DNA from 2 places in the Acidovorax sp. GW458-11-26-14-TSB4 genome. Region 2 is predicted to be linked to the other one. Evidence: predicted binding sites of a transcription regulator. Region 2 holds the regulator's gene; the other holds the start of a gene.

Evidence for each region. The regulator LexA, encoded in region 2, represses DNA repair genes until DNA is damaged. The targets are predictions, from matches to a motif close to ACTGTATNNNNATACAGT.
Region 1: the regulator LexA is predicted to act here: its motif matches at 2,138-2,155, upstream of AC07X5_RS22305 (DUF3072 domain-containing protein).

The regions. Positions count from the first base shown of each region.
Region 1 covers NZ_JBWKYR010000012.1:119,381-126,857, forward strand. Annotated here, with positions in the region: partial or broken gene AC07X5_RS22285 (histidine kinase) at 1-214, opposite strand, end outside; gene AC07X5_RS22290 (hypothetical protein) at 263-664, opposite strand; gene AC07X5_RS22295 (cysteine hydrolase family protein) at 891-1,484, opposite strand; gene AC07X5_RS22300 (hypothetical protein) at 1,498-1,746, opposite strand; gene AC07X5_RS22305 (DUF3072 domain-containing protein) at 1,827-2,060, opposite strand; gene AC07X5_RS22310 (DUF3606 domain-containing protein) at 2,296-2,499, shown strand; gene AC07X5_RS22315 (hypothetical protein) at 2,628-2,936, opposite strand; gene AC07X5_RS22320 (hypothetical protein) at 2,950-3,144, opposite strand; gene AC07X5_RS22325 (hypothetical protein) at 3,515-3,667, opposite strand; gene tnpC (IS66 family transposase) at 3,950-5,503, opposite strand; gene tnpB (IS66 family insertion sequence element accessory protein TnpB) at 5,581-5,916, opposite strand; gene AC07X5_RS22340 (transposase) at 5,913-6,281, opposite strand; gene AC07X5_RS22345 (hypothetical protein) at 6,486-6,686, opposite strand; gene AC07X5_RS22350 (catalase) at 6,949-7,477, shown strand, end outside.
Region 2 covers NZ_JBWKYR010000003.1:101,157-108,633, forward strand. Annotated here, with positions in the region: gene AC07X5_RS09070 (D-2-hydroxyacid dehydrogenase family protein) at 71-1,078, opposite strand; gene AC07X5_RS09075 (hypothetical protein) at 1,241-1,633, opposite strand; gene lexA (transcriptional repressor LexA) at 1,769-2,443, opposite strand; gene AC07X5_RS09085 (asparaginase) at 2,527-3,480, shown strand; gene AC07X5_RS09090 (hypothetical protein) at 3,503-3,922, shown strand; gene AC07X5_RS09095 (DUF6152 family protein) at 4,160-4,639, shown strand; gene AC07X5_RS09100 (DUF3617 domain-containing protein) at 4,771-5,265, shown strand; gene adk (adenylate kinase) at 5,338-5,994, opposite strand; gene kdsB (3-deoxy-manno-octulosonate cytidylyltransferase) at 6,298-7,080, opposite strand; gene AC07X5_RS09115 (Trm112 family protein) at 7,086-7,268, opposite strand; gene lpxK (tetraacyldisaccharide 4'-kinase) at 7,307-7,477, opposite strand, start outside.

The sequences.
Region 1 (7,477 bases), on a different contig from region 2:
TCTCCTGTTCACGCTGTGCCATGTCTCTGAGAACAGCCGCCTGCCGCACGTACATGTAGAAAGCGGCGAGTCCAATGACGGCAATCAGCGCGACCCCGACCCGCGACGTCATCAACGAACGCAACACCTGGATCTGCCCTGTCTTCACGTCGGCAGAACTACAATCAATGAGCGTGTGGGTCTGCTGGCGCACCGCATACACGCATGCCCACATCGGTGCGCAGCACGAACCTCCATGCGTCCTCGTTGCCTTGGCGACGCATCAGCAGGCTGAGCTCGATCTCTGCAAGCTTGCGGGAGATCTGGTGAGACAGCTTGGCCAAGTCGGCCGCCGGCCATGGAGGTCGGTGAGCTGCTTGAGCTCGCTGTCCGTGCCCGCGCGGCCCACCACACTGGACCACGGCGTCTGCGTAATCTGCGTGGGCGTGCTTGCCCCCAGGAGCTGCAGCCCTATCACCGCGATGGTCTTGCCGGTGACCCCGGCATCGAGCAGGCGGAGCACCTCGCCCACCACGCCCTTGTTGCCCAGCAGGGCCGAGCCGCCCAGGGCGCCCAGCAGCTTGGCTGCCTGGCCGGCGTTGCCGTTCAGGTCCAGCGCCAGCTTGGTGTCGCTGAAGGTCACGCGCTCGACCCGGGTCACATCCAGCATCGCCCCATCGGTCATGCGCTGCAGCGAGAAGCTGCCATTGCCCTAGGTCTGCACATGGGTCTGCGAGAGGGTGGCCGGGATCGCACTTGCTCGACATCCACCAGCCAGTTTGAGATGCCTGAGGCGGTGTGCGTGAGCTTGATGCCGGCCCCGTCCGGGGTCTCGATCTAGTCCGTGTAATGCCTTTGCTGAACGGCAACGTCAAAGCCCGTGCCCCATTTAGACCGCCTAGCTTGCGCAGCTATTCAGATCGGCCGGTAGACTTTCTCACCGAGCACTTGAGCACCTGCGACATTTGCCGCAGCGCAGCCACTTTGAACTCCTCGTTCTCCGCGGCGGTGCAGTCACGCGGCACCCATACCTTAAAGCCACGCATGTACGCATCCATCGCGGTAAGGTGCACACATATATCGGCAGCCAACCCGGCAACGATCAAGTCGCGCGCCTTGAGCTGCTTGAGCAGGTGCTCTAGCGGTGTGCTATGGAACGCAGAATGCAAAGGTTTGAGGATGGTGAGGTCATTGTCCCCAGGCTCCAGCAGCGTGGCCATTTCCCCGCGCGCACCGGGCAGAGCCTTGCAGGCGGTTAGAAGGTCCTTGAATTCCGAGCGCCAGATCCCGTAATTGTCGTTGGCGTAGATGGCCGTCACGCCGCTGGCGGCCAAGCGCTTCTTGAGCCGGGCCGTGGCTTGCGCGGCCTTCAGTGCGGCCGGCACCAGCTTTTCAGCCCCAGGAAACTGCATGGGGTTGATGAAGTCCACCAGCAGCAGCACCCTCGGGCTGGGCCGAAGGTGCGGCTTTTCGGCCTGTTGAAAGAAGCTTGGCTGCGTTGACATGGCTGCATCGTCCTCAAATCTCCTTGCTCTCGTCATCGGTTTTCGCCAAGCCGCGGATGTTCATAATTGCAAGGCAGATTTGCAGTGCAATCAGCGCAATGGCGTGCGAGTAAAGGCCCCAGGCTACCCAGAGGACATTGCTGAATAGGAATACCCAAAACCCTGCATTGCGGCGACTGGCCGCCTTAGAACCAACAAGCCAGGCGGCAAGCACAGATGCAGCAAACGCGGGCCACTGAATCCAGTCAAGCCAATCGCTCATGATGGAGTTCTTTCAGGATAGGTGTCACTCGAAGTCGGGATGGTCTGGTTCACGAAGCTCTTCCAGCCAATCATGAAGCGCTAGACTTTTGCCTGATCACGTCCACGCCCAGTGGCGGCCTGCAACTCTTCAATGCGCATAGAGGCTTCAGCCTTGGTCAGCGAATCGTCTGCTTCCTCGCCGGCCTCTTCTGCAAGCGTGTGCAGATACGACCGTTGCGCCCCAGTCATGGCCTCATCGCCTGTCACCCAATTTTTGGGGTCCTTTTCCATGTTGCCTTGGTCGGCAGTGGACTGAGTGGATTTGTCTGTCATGTGTTCGCTCCGGAGGATCTGTTAGAGCCTCCAGCATGCGGCGCGCGCTCTGGGCAAGATGTAGGAAATAAGCCAATACTGTCATTACATACAGTTATTGTTATGCCGACGGTCAACGCTCGCGCCTCAGTTTTGCTCTCATGGTTGGCCAACGCCCACGGTATTGATGTCAGCGTTTTCCTACGTCCACGCGGCGCCTGCAGGAATAGGATGGCTGGCTTCGAAAGGAGCCATCATGGCCAAAAGTTCGACTGTCCCCGCACGCGCATGTGTGCGCATCACTCTTCGCCATGGCGGTGACGCTTGGAACTGGGCTCACAACCTTCGATGCACCGAAACCGACTTGCGCAAGGCTTTGCAGGTGGTTGGTGACTCGGAGAACGACGTGCGCCAGTACCTGCAGCAAGCTACCGCGAAGGTGTCCTCAAAACCTTCCTGAGGTGCTCCGTGCTGAACATCGAGCCGAAGGGATTTCTTCCATCCGCGCTCGGGTCTATCATTCAGTCGCCAGGTACTCCAACACCCTCCCTTCCGCCCGCCGCGAGCGGGCCTCTTGTTGCTCGTCTTCTAACGCTTGAGGTGTGCAAACATGGACTGCCGCACCATGTCCTGGAAGGCGAGCTCTTCGGACGTTCGCTTCTGATTGATAGGGCTGGCATCCAGCTGCCGGCATATGTGTGAGTAGCTTTTGAGTACTGCTTTGCGGTGGCTTGGCGTTGATGCTTCCATGATAGAGATCAGCATTGCGTTATTGGATTCCGCAGCGATCAGCGCCTGATTGGATTTGTCGATCAGCACAAAGACCTGTTTTTTGAGCTCACCAACTTCGTGTTGAAGTACCTTGATTTGCTCGTCTGGAGTCAGTTCAGTGGGCATCGTCTCTCCTGTTTCAATGCGGTGGTGGTTCAGGCTTTTCAACCATGCGCAGGCGCACTTCGTTTCCGCAGATCACGCGCAGGACGGCATCTGCTTCCAGCCAAGTAGTAGCAGCCTTGCCCATTCCCCCGAAAAAGTTATGCATCCTTCCTGGTGGCACCTCCTCGAAGGGTTTGGTCGCCACCGCTGCGCATTCCTCCATCGTCACGGCGTAGTGCTCCAGCACCCCCTGGGCAGCAGATATGGCGCGCCTTCACACGTCGTCCCTGAGGCGGCCTGTGGAGTCTTCGATCACGAGTGTGAGTTCTGACATGTCTACCTCTTATTAGCCTGCTGGCACGTGTTCAACAGCTTCGACGGCTGGCAGCACCAGGTGGTTCCTAGCCTCAGCAATCGACAGTCGTGCCACACATCAATCACCACCGGTGCGCTGAATTCCGACGGCAGCGGCCGGTTTGAGATCGCCCGTTCAGGCGAGCCGTTCTTTGCGCATGGGCAGCGCCGTGGAGAAGGCTTGAACCCGATACTCCGCGCTGGCAGCGCTGCGGCGGTGGTGTAGACGCGTCTCGTACTGGTCTTTACGACGGTGCTATCGCTGAACCTGACTCCTTAAGGATGCTGATTTGTCCATCGGCTTCAAGAAACGCAAAGCGCATATCCGACTGATCGCAGTCTGCTTCGCGAAGCGCCCGTTCTACATCACACAGAGGCACATGGTGACGTTTGAGCACGTCTTCAAAGAGATCGCCGTTTCGGCCGACCAAATGGCCCGTCCTTCGACCAAGGCCTGAGCCCGAGGACTGCGCGCAGTGATGAATGCCACAAGAACGTTAAGGCCTACCAGCGTGGCAGCGGACAGCAATCCCCCCGTCAAAGACTTCTCTTCCCCACTAAGCCCATTCGAAACGGCCTCGCTCAGCAGCATCACAACCAGGAGGTCAAAGGGGGTGAACTGGCCGACGGTGGTAAGCGCGCGGCCAACGCACGTTGCGCGAGCGGCAGACCGTCGGGGATTACGCAGTGGCGTCGGTAGGCCGCCAGAGGTGGGGCAGCAGCTCGTCGATGTCGCGCGCCTTGTGAGTGGGCAGGCGCGTGAGCACGTCCTTCAGATAGGCGTAGGGGTCGTGGCCGTTGAGCTTTGCCGATTGGATCAAGCTGGTGATCGCAGCCGCTCGCTGGCCAGCCAATAGCGTCCCGGCGAACAGCCAGTTGCGCCGTCCCGTGGCCCAGGTCCTGATCTGCTGCTCGTCATGGTTGTTGTCGATGGGCAGTGCCGCATCGTCCAGGTACCGCGTCAACGCCGCCCAGCGCTTGAGGCTGTAGTCGATCGCCCTGGCCGTTGCACCGCCGTCCACGACCTTCGTGCGCTGGGCGGTAAGCCAGGCGTGCAACGCCAGGGTGATTGGCCGCGCGCGCAGTTGGCGCTGTTCGAGCCGCTGTGCAGGGGGCATGCACTTCAATTCGCGTTCGATGCCGTACAACTGGCCAATGAAGTCCACCGCTGTCGCGGCGATCACGCTCTTGTCGGTCTTCACCAGATCGACGAAGTACCGACGCGCGTGCGCCATGCAACCCGCTTCGGTGACCCCGCGCTCCCACAGCGCCTTGTACCCGCCGTAGTCGTCACAGACTAGGCTACCCTTCCAATCTCCGAGGAAGTTTCTCGCATGCTCACCAGCGCGGCTAATCGTGAAGTCGTAGACCACCGCCCGTAGTGGCTCGAAGGCCCCTGCTGCATAGGCCCAGAGGTAGGCGCGATGCGTCTTGCCCTTGCCAGGGGCCAGCATGGCCACCGGCGTCTCGTCTGCGTGGACAACAGGGCAGGCCAACACGTGACGCTTCAGGGCATCCACCAGCGGCTGCAGGCGAACGCCGCATATGCCCACCCATGCTGCCAGTGTCGAGCGCGGGATGGCCAGGCCAGCACGACCGAAGATCGCTTCTTGCCTGTAAAGCGGCAGATGATCCGAGTGCTTGGCCACCAGTACATGGGCGAGCAGTCCGGCCGTGGGAATGCCCTTGTCGATGATCTCGGCAGGAACGGGGGCCTGTGTCAGCGTACGACAGCCGCGGCACGCCCACTTGCCGCGCACATGGTTCTGCACGGTGAAGGCCCCGGGTGTGTAGTCGAGCTTCTGAGTCACATCCTCTCCCACACGTTGCAATGCACAACCGCAGACGCATGTCGTGCAAGCCGGTTCGTGGATGATCTCGATGTGAGGCAGATCTTGCGGGAGCGGCGTGCGCTTTGGATGTGCTTGCTTCTTGTCGACAGGCGGTGGCGTGTTGAGTGTTTCGAGCTCGGCTTCGAGCGCCGCAATGTCGGCATCCACCGACTCGTCGAACAGCGCCTTCTGCTGCGCGTTGAGCTGCTCGCTGCTGGCACTGAACTTCATGCGCCGCAACTGCGCGATCTCGTAGGCGAGCTTCTCGAGCTTGGCGTCACGCCAGTCGATCTCATGCTTGCTGCGCTGCACCTGCTCCAGCAACCTGGTCGCAAGTTCACGCAGTTGGCTCTCGCCCAAGGCGCTCAGCTGTGAGGGGTCGATCTGCGAGGCATCAAGCATCGACGCCAGTATTGCCGCACGTCGGCTTACCAGCCATCGGCAGATCTACGGATTGCCCGAAGCCTTCCCTCCCGGGTCTACACCACGCTGATCACGCCGGCCTCTCCCAGACGATGCCACGGCAGGCCCAGGACAAGCGCATCAAGCTGCTCACGGGTAAGTGACTGCGGTGCGCCACACCCTCCCCCAGGCCAGACGAAGCGGCCTTGGTGCAGCCGTCGTGCTGCCAGCCAGATGCCTATGCCATCGTGGACCAAGACCTTCAGCCGGGTCGAGCGCTTGTTGGCGAATACATAGGCATGGTGCGGTCGCGCGGCGCCAAAGACCTTCACGACCCGGGCAAGGGTTGTGTCGGTTCCGGCGCGCATGTCCATCGGCTCGACACACAGCCATACCGCTTCGACGCGAATCATCGAAGCCAGTCGCTCAGCCAAGCTGCGCAATCGCGGGCGGCGCTGGCAGGCCAAACCACCGTGACGGTAGTGCCAGCTCGCTGCAACTCGATGCGGATGTCACCTTCCACTGAGGCTGCGGGCAGCGCAAGCGGCACGAACGTTGGGCCCGGCATTGGCGCTTCGCGCAACGGTGGCTCGGCCTTGGGCTTGGGTGGCAACGCATGCTCCGCGTCGATCACCCACTTGCGCAGCATGTTCGCGTTCAAGCTGTGTGCCAGCGCCACCGCGGCCATTGATACCCCAGGGCGCATGCACTCTTGGATCACCGCCTCCTTGAATTGCGCGCTGTGTCGCCGCCGGCGACGCCGTCCCATCAAATCCATTCCGTAAGTGTCCATCTGTCCGCCTAAGTTAAGCGGACACGAGCCTCCTACATCGGCCGCCTGACATCAACGTGTGTTCGCTGCGCGCTTACCGACGGTGCGGTGGCCCGAAACTCGCACAAGTACTAGTAGTACTCCATACACGAGCGTTGCCCGCAGCGGTAACTCCCACCAGGGGCCACTTAGTTCAAACATGGCTACACATCAGGAAGTCAACATCGCCAGTCGGCATTCCAGACGACGGCCAACGCACTCGCTGAGGTATTGGTCGGTCTGTGCTTCAGATACGCTCTCTTCGCCAGGTTGTGCACTTGCCTGCGACTCGGCCTCTGAGGCCTGCACCAGACCTACCGCGGCTGCAGCTCCGTAGGCAACCATGGACAGGCCAGCAGCGATGAAGTTCACGGGACTGAACGATTGGTGGGGCGTTACGAGCATGAATAACCTCCAGTTGGAGTTGGATGAATCATGTCGATGACTAGACGCGATAGCCTGTAGGAAGACAGGCAGAAACCAACCTCACTCATAACGGCGGTCTATGCCATACAGGGGGAACGAGCCTTGCACGATTCCTCGGTTTGTCCCCGATCAAGCAGAAGTCCTACATCGCTTTGTGGCAGGAACCTTAACCTGTACCGTCCCCCACAACCTGTGATGAAGGTCCACTATGCCCAAAGATCCCAAGAGTCAAGCCAAAGGCGCAGCTACGCGCGCGCCGTCGGCGACGAAGGCGCCTGCAAGGAACACAGATAGCGCGCCTGCTTCACCCGGCGCCGCCAGTGACGTGCTCTCCACAAGGGCGGGAGAAACCAACGATCTCGCCGCAGCACGGCCTTACAACCCCAACAAGGCTGGCGAGCACGGGTTCAAGAACGGGGTGAGTCCCGCTCCCGGTGCCACCGCCGAACCTGCATCTCGCCTCCCATCCGGCAGCACCGTGTCCGAAGCGAATGGCTCAAACAAGACCGGCACCGTCGCCGCCGAGGGGGTGAACGCCACCATCGCTCCGCTCGACCGGGTGCGCGTCGATTCCGCCGGCCAGGTGCTCACCACCAACCAGGGGGTACCGATCGCCGACAACCAGAACTCGCTCAAGTACGGCGAGCGTGGGCCGGTGCTGCTCGAAGACTTCATCCTGCGCGAGAAGATCACGCACTTCGACCACGAGCGCATTCCCGAGCGCATCGTGCATGCGC
Region 2 (7,477 bases):
GCTTCCCTCGGGAAGCCTTTTTCGTTGGTGCCGGATCGGTCGATCCGGTGCATGCAAGCGGTTGGTTGGGCTAGCGGCGCACTTGCAGCGAGCCCGGGTTCACGATATTGGTCGGCGTGCCCTTGATGAAGTTGACCACGTTGTCGAAGGCCGCACCAAAGTAGAGCTCGTAGCTGTCCTGCTCCACGTAGCCGATGTGCGGGGTGCAGATGCAGTTCTCCAGCCGCAAGAGGGCATGGCCCTGCAGGATGGGCTCGCTCTCGAACACGTCCACGGCGGCCATGCCGGGGCGGCCGCGGTTGAGCGCTGCGATCAGGGCGTCGGACTCCACCAGTTCGGCGCGCGAGGTGTTCACGAACAGCGAGGTGGGCTTCATGCACGACAGGTCTTCGAGCGAGATGATGCCGCGCGTCTCGTCGTTCAGTCGCAGGTGCACCGAGATCACGTCGCACTGCGAGAAGAACTCCTCGCGCGTGGTGGCGGCCTGGTAGCCATCGGTCAGGGCCTGGGCACGCGATGCTTCGCGGCCCCAGACCCGCACGTTCATGCCGAAGGCCTTGCCGTAGCCGGCCACGAGCTGGCCGATGCGGCCATAGCCCCAGATGCCCAGCGTCTTGCCGCGCAGTACTGAGCCCAGGCCGAAGTTCGCGGGCATGGAGGCCGCCTTGAGCCCGGACTGCTGCCAGGCCCCGTGCTTGAGGTTGGAGATGTACTGCGGCAACCGGCGCGTGGCCGCCATCACCAGGGCCCAGGTGAGTTCGGCCGGTGCCACCGGCGAGCCGACGCCCTCGGCCACGGCAATGCCGCGCTCGGTGCAGGCAGCCACGTCGACGTGGTTGCCGACCTTGCCGGTCTGGGCGATGAGCTTGAGGCGGGGGAGCTTCTCGACGAGCTGGCGCGTGATCTGCGTGCGCTCGCGCACCAGCACGATGATGTCGGCATCCTTGAGCCGCACCGACAGCTGGCCCAGGCCCTTGACGGTGTTGGTATAGACCTTGGCGGTGTAGGCGTCGAGCCGGCTGGCGCAATGGAGCTTGCGCACTGCGTCCTGGTAGTCGTCGAGAATCACGATGTTCATCCCGACATTGTGCCTTGGCGCGCCGCCGTCTTTGCGCCCCAAGCCCCGTCTGGCACACAGCATTTGCAACGCTGCGTGAACGCCCTCGCGCTCCGCCGGCCCCGTGCAGCCAATGGCCGGGGCCTGTTGCCCTGGTGGGGCAGGGCGGGTCTGGCCGCCCGGTCAGTGCTGCAGCAGCAGTGCTTCGCGTGCGGCCATGCGGTCGAGCTCTGCGCACACATCGGCCATGCGGCCCGAGATCACGAGGCGGCCGGCATCGCTGCCTGGGTTGGCCGTGCGCAGCACCCGCACCACGCGGCGTGCCTGGGTGTGGCTGCACAGGGGGTCTGCGGCCAGGGGAGGGTTTGGCAAGCGGTTGCCCGTTGCCGCCAGCGCGGCCTCGTCGCGCGGAATGCGGGCTGCTGCCGGGGCAGCGGGCAGCGGGGCCTTGCAGGTGCGTGGCCGTGCCGCAGCCGCCATGTCGTGCCCGCCATGCATGGCGACGGGCTGCAGCCAGCGTGTCAGCGCATGCAGCGGGTGGGAGAAGGCCGAAAGGGTCAAAGAAGCAATTCCCATGTGAAGACTCCGAAGGTCGGTGGTGAACACAGGCAGGATTGCAAGGAAATACGCGGCCCAGGGCTGGCCAGCGGCGGTATGGAACACCCACACCCCGCCCGCCAAACGCCCGCCACCTGGGCAGCGCGGCGGCGACTACATGAGCATGGTGTTGCGGATCAGGCCGACGGCCAGGCCTTCGATCTCGAAGGCCTCGCCGGGCTGCACGGTGATCACCGGGTAGTCGGGGTTCTCGGGCAGCAGCTCGATGCCGGTGGCCGTGCGGCGCAGGCGCTTGACGGTGACGTCGTCGCCCAGGCGGGCCACGATGATCTGGCCGTTGCGCGCTTCGCGCGTGGACTGCACGGCCAGCAGGTCGCCGTCCATGATGCCGGCGTCGCGCATGGACATGCCGCGCACCTTGAGCAGGTAGTCGGGCTTGTGCTGGAACAGGCTGTTTTCCACGCTGTAGGTCTGATCGACATGCTCCTGCGCGAGAATGGGCGAGCCCGCCGCGACCCGGCCGATCAGGGGCAGCACCAGCTGCGACAGGCCGGGAATGGGCAGGCTGAACTGGGTACCGCGCGCTGCATTGATGGAGCGCACCGTGTCGCCGCGCAGGCGGATGCCGCGCGAGGTGCCGCTGACCAGCTCGATCACGCCCTTGCGGGCCAGGGCCTGCAGATGCTCCTCGGCCGCGTTGGCGGACTTGAAGCCCAGTTCAGTGGCGATCTCGGCACGGGTGGGCGGGGCGCCGGTGCGTGCAATGGCGGTCTGGATCAGGTCCAGAATCTGTTGCTGGCGGGCCGTGAGCTTGGGGTTGTCGAGCATGGTGGTTTCCAGTGTGTGCCGGTACAGTGGCAAATAACTGTTTTTTAATCCAGTAGCTGTATTTTTCACCAGTTTTTCGGAGTATGCAAGTGAGTGCGCAAAAAATTGTGGTTCTGGGTACGGGCGGCACCATTGCCGGCACCGCTGCGCAGGCGGGGGACAACATCGGCTACACGGCCGCACAGGTAGGGGTGGGCGAACTGCTGGCGGCCGTGCCGGGGCTTCAAGCGCTGGCTGGCGGCCCGCTCGTGGTCGAGCAGGTGGCCCAGGTCGACAGCAAGGACATGGAGTTCGGCATCTGGCACGCATTGGCGCAGCGCTGCGCGGCCTGCCTGGACGACCCCGCTGTCGGCGGCATCGTCATCACCCACGGTACCGACACCATCGAAGAGACGGCCTGGTTCCTGCACTCCGTGCTGGCGGCCGACAAGCCCGTGGTGCTGACCTGCGCCATGCGCCCTGCCACTGCACTCGTGCCCGACGGCCCGCAGAACCTGATGGATGCCGTGGCCGTGGCCGCCACCGAGGGCGCGCGCGGCGTGCTCGTGGTTGCCGCGGGCACCATCCATGGTGCGCAGCGCGTGCAGAAGGTGCACCCCTACCGGGTGGATCCGTTCAACTCCGCAGATGCCGGCCCCTTGGGCTGGGTGGAGGAGGGGGTGGTGCGCCTGGCGCATGCCTGGCCGCAGCCGGCCCGGCAGGTGCACCTGGCCGCTGTGCTGCACCGGCCGGCCGATGCGGCATGGCCCTGGGTGGAACTGGTGGTGAGCCATGCCGGCGCCAGCGGCCGTGCGGTGGATGCGCTGGTGCGCGATGGCGTGCAGGGCCTGGTCGTGGCCTGCACGGGCAACGGCACCATCCACCAGGCGCTGGAGGCCGCGCTGGCGCGCGCCCAGGCCGTGGGGGTGCGCGTGCTGCGCTCCACGCGCTGCAGCGAGGGCCAGTTGCTGCCCAAGCCGGGTGATGCGCTCGCTGCGGCGCCCGGTTTGTCGCCCGTGAAGGCGCGCATCGGCCTGGTGCTGGAACTGCTGGCCTGAGCCGCACGAAAGCACTGACGCCATGTTTGCCGCACTCCGATCCCATGTATGGGCCTACCCGGCACTGGAGGTGGTGCACATCGTGGGCATCGCACTGCTGCTGGGCAACCTGGTGCTGCTGGAGCTCAGGGTGTTCGGCTGGGGCGCGGCCATCCCGCCGCGAGACCTGGGGCGCCTGAGCCTCTCGCTGGCGCTGTGCGGCTTTGGCCTGGCGGCCCTGTCGGGCCTGGTGATGTTCGCCACCCAGCCGCAGGAACTGCTTGCCAACCGGGCATTCACCCTCAAGATGCTATTGTTGATGCTTGCTGCCTGCAACGCGGCGTGGTTTCATGGGCGCGGTTCGCTTACGCGGCTCGATGGCCTGGCGCGGGCGCAGATGCTGCTGTCCACGTTGATCTGGCTGGCTGTCGTGGCTTGCGGTCGCTGGATCGCTTACTTGTAGCCCCCTGAGTCGCTTCGCGCCACGGTGCCGCCGCCAGAGGCGGCAGCCCTTCGGCGCCGTCCAAGCCCGCGCAGGCGGGCTTGGAGCCGCGGCCCTCAGCCCCTCAGGGGGACGCCACCGATGGCCTGGCAAAGCCAGTTCCACGGTGGCGCTGGCTTGGGCCATGCCAGTGCGACGGGCCCTGTTCTGTGCGTAGCGCTGTTAAAGCGCAGATAACCATCCCAAAGGAGAAGTCCCATGCCACTACGACGTCGCCAACTTCTGTTCACCGGCTTGGCAATGCCCCTGGTACCCCTGGCGGCCCATGCCCACCACGGCTGGAGCAGCTTCGATGCGGACCGCCCGATCTACCTCGAAGGCACGGTGCGCAAGGTGCGCTGGCAGAACCCGCATGCCGAACTGGAACTTGAGCTGCCCGCCAACCTGGCCTTGCCACCCAATCTGGCGCAGCGGGCCGTGCCGGCCCAGACGGCGCCGGTCGATGGCAAGGCCCTGCTGGCCCGTGCCGTTCTGCCCACGCGCAAGGACCGGATGTGGGAGATCGAGCTGGCGCCGCTGACCCGCATGCAGGCCTGGCAGGTGGCCGAGCTCAAGCCGGGCGCCGCGGTGTCGGTGCTGGGCTTCACGCTGCGCGAGGAAAAGGGCGACCCGGTGCTGCGCGCCGAATACCTGTTCGTCGATGGCAAGGCCTACGGGCTGAGATCCAGCCCGGCCTGAAGGGCGAGGCGAAAGAGGCGGCCCAGGCCCTGGTGCACGTTTGGTTGCACAGCTTTTGGCGCCGCCAGCGCTTGTGCGCGGCACCGCGGCTATCATCCGGCGCATTGTCTGGCCTTAGCAGGAGTTGTCCCATGCGCTTCGTTTCCCTTTCTCTCGTGGCTGCGGCCGTGGCACTGGCTGCCCTTCCCGCGCAATCCCTGGAACTGCCCAAGCGCAAGGCGGGCTTGTGGGAGCTCAAGACGACATCGGCCGATGGGGCCCCCGCCGCGGTCATGCAGCAGTGCACGGACGAAGCCTTCGAAGCCCAGATGCAAAAGACCGCGCTGGAAACCGCCAAGACCATGTGCTCCAAGAACGACATGAAACGGGATGGCAACACCATCACCGGCAATGCGGAGTGCAAGATGGGCACCGTCACCGTGACCTCGCGAAGCGTCACCACGGGCGATTTCACCAGCTCCTACAAGACCGTGATCAACAACGCCTACAACCCCCCGATGATGGGCAAGGCCAGCGATACCCTGACCATGGAGGCCCGCTATGTCGGCCCCTGCGCTGCGGGCCAGAAGCCCGGCTCCATGACCATGCCCAACATGCCTGTCCCTCCTGTTCCGAAGTCCAAGTAAGCAGCGTTGTGCTGCGGCAAAAACAACAAAGCCGGGCATGCCCGGCTTTGTTGTTGGCGGCATCGCTGAAAATCAGCTGGCCAGCGCCGCGAAGGCGCGCTGCGTGATGTCGTCCACGCTGCCCATGCCGCTGATGGCGTGGTACTTGGGGGCGGCGGCCGGATCGGCCTTGGCCCACTGGCTGTAGTAGTCCACCAGGGGGCGGGTCTGGTCGCTATAGACCTGCAGGCGCTTCTTGACGGTCTCTTCCTTGTCGTCGTCGCGCTGGATCAGGTCTTCACCGGTCACGTCGTCCTTGCCTTCCACCTTGGGCGGGTTGAACTTGACATGGTAGGTGCGGCCGCTGGCGGGGTGCGAGCGGCGGCCGCTCATGCGTTCGATGATGGCCTCGAAGGGCACGTCGATCTCCAGCACATGGTCGAGCTTCACGCCCGCGGCCTTCATCGCGTCGGCCTGGGGAATGGTGCGTGGGAAGCCGTCGAACAGGAAGCCCTTGGCGCAGTCGGGCTGGGCAATGCGTTCCTTGACGAGGTTGATGATCAGCTCGTCGCTGACCAGGGCGCCGGCCTTCATGACGGCGTCGGCCTGCAGGCCCAGCGGCGTGCCGGCCTTCACGGCGGCGCGCAGCATGTCCCCGGTGGAGATCTGCGGAATGCCGTACTTCTGGCAGATGAAGGTGGCTTGCGTGCCCTTTCCGGCGCCGGGCGCGCCCAACAGAATCAGTCTCATGAAGGTCCTCGAAGGTTAGAAATCGGCTGGCACTGCTGGCAGGGGCGTACGGCGCGCTGGCGCAAGGGCCACCGAAGCGGCAGCAAAAAAAGACCGCAGTGCTCCACGGATGGGCAGGGGCTGCGGGGTGGTGTGCTGCTACGTCAGTGCTCGCGCAGGCGCTTGTGGGGCCCGGGATGCAATGCTCTCGTTACTTCGAGGATAGCATGTGACCGCCTTGCACTGGCTTACACGAGCGATATGACGTGCGTATAAATGCGTAGGATGGGGCATGGATGCACCAGGCCAGTGCATTTTGCTGCCCTAGGCCAGCAGCGCCCGCACACGCTCCAGGTCCTGTGGCGTGTCCACGCCGGGGCCGGGTGCCGTGTCGGTGATGTGCACGGCAATGCGGTGGCCGTGCCACAGCGCGCGCAACTGCTCCAGTGCCTCCATCACCTCGGTAGGGGCCTGGGGCAGTGCAGGAAACGCGCGCAGGAAGCCTGCGCGGTAGCTGTAGATGCCGATGTGGCGCAGCGGGGCAAAGCCGGCGGGCAAGGTGGCCGCTGCCTGCTCCCACCAGGCGGTGCCGGCATGGTCGCGGGCCCAGGGGATGGGGGCGCGGCTGAAGTAGTGCGCCAGGCTGCGGGCATCGAGCACGACCTTCACCACATTGGGGTTCTCGTAGTCCGCCAGGCTGTGGATGGTGTGGGCCGCCGTGCCCATGCTGGCCTCGGGCCGAGCCGGCAACAAGGCGGCCACGGCATCGATGAGCCCCGGGTCCATCAGCGGCTCGTCGCCCTGCACGTTGACCACGATGTCGTCGCCCGCCAGGCCCAGTTGCTCGCAGGCCTCGGCCAGCCGGTCGCTGCCGCTGGCGTGGTCGGTGCGCGTCAGGATGGCGTGCACGCCATGCGCCTGGCAGGCCTGCAGCACGCGCGCGTCGTCGGCGGCCACCACCACGCGGGCGGCGGTGCTCAGTGCGGCGCGCCGGGCCACGCGCACCACCATGGGCAGGCCGGCGATGTCGGCCAGGGGCTTGTCCGGCAGGCGGCTGGAGGCCATGCGCGCCGGGATCACGACGGTGAAGGCTTCGGGGGCGGCCACCGGGGTCAGGCCTCGATTTCTTCGTCGGTCAGCGTGCGTGCCTCGTTCTCCAGCAGCACGGGGATGCCGTCGCGCACCGGGTAGGCCAGGCGCGCGCTGCGCGAGACCAGTTCCTGGTGCTCGCGGTCAAAGGTCAGTGGACCTTTGGTGACGGGGCAGACCAGCAGTTCAAGCAGTTTGGGGTCCATGGCGGCAGCTTTCCGGCAAAGGTTCGTTCAATCGGTCATCAATCGCCCGAGGGGCGGGCAGGGGGCGATGATAGCGAGGCAGCGCCCCGCAATACAGCCAGCCGGGCATCGACGGCTGCAAAAAAAGCCGGGTCCACATGCACCTGTAGCGGCACGGCCAGGGCATCGGGGCGCAGCGGCCAGAGCTTCACGGCGTCCTTGGCGGTGCA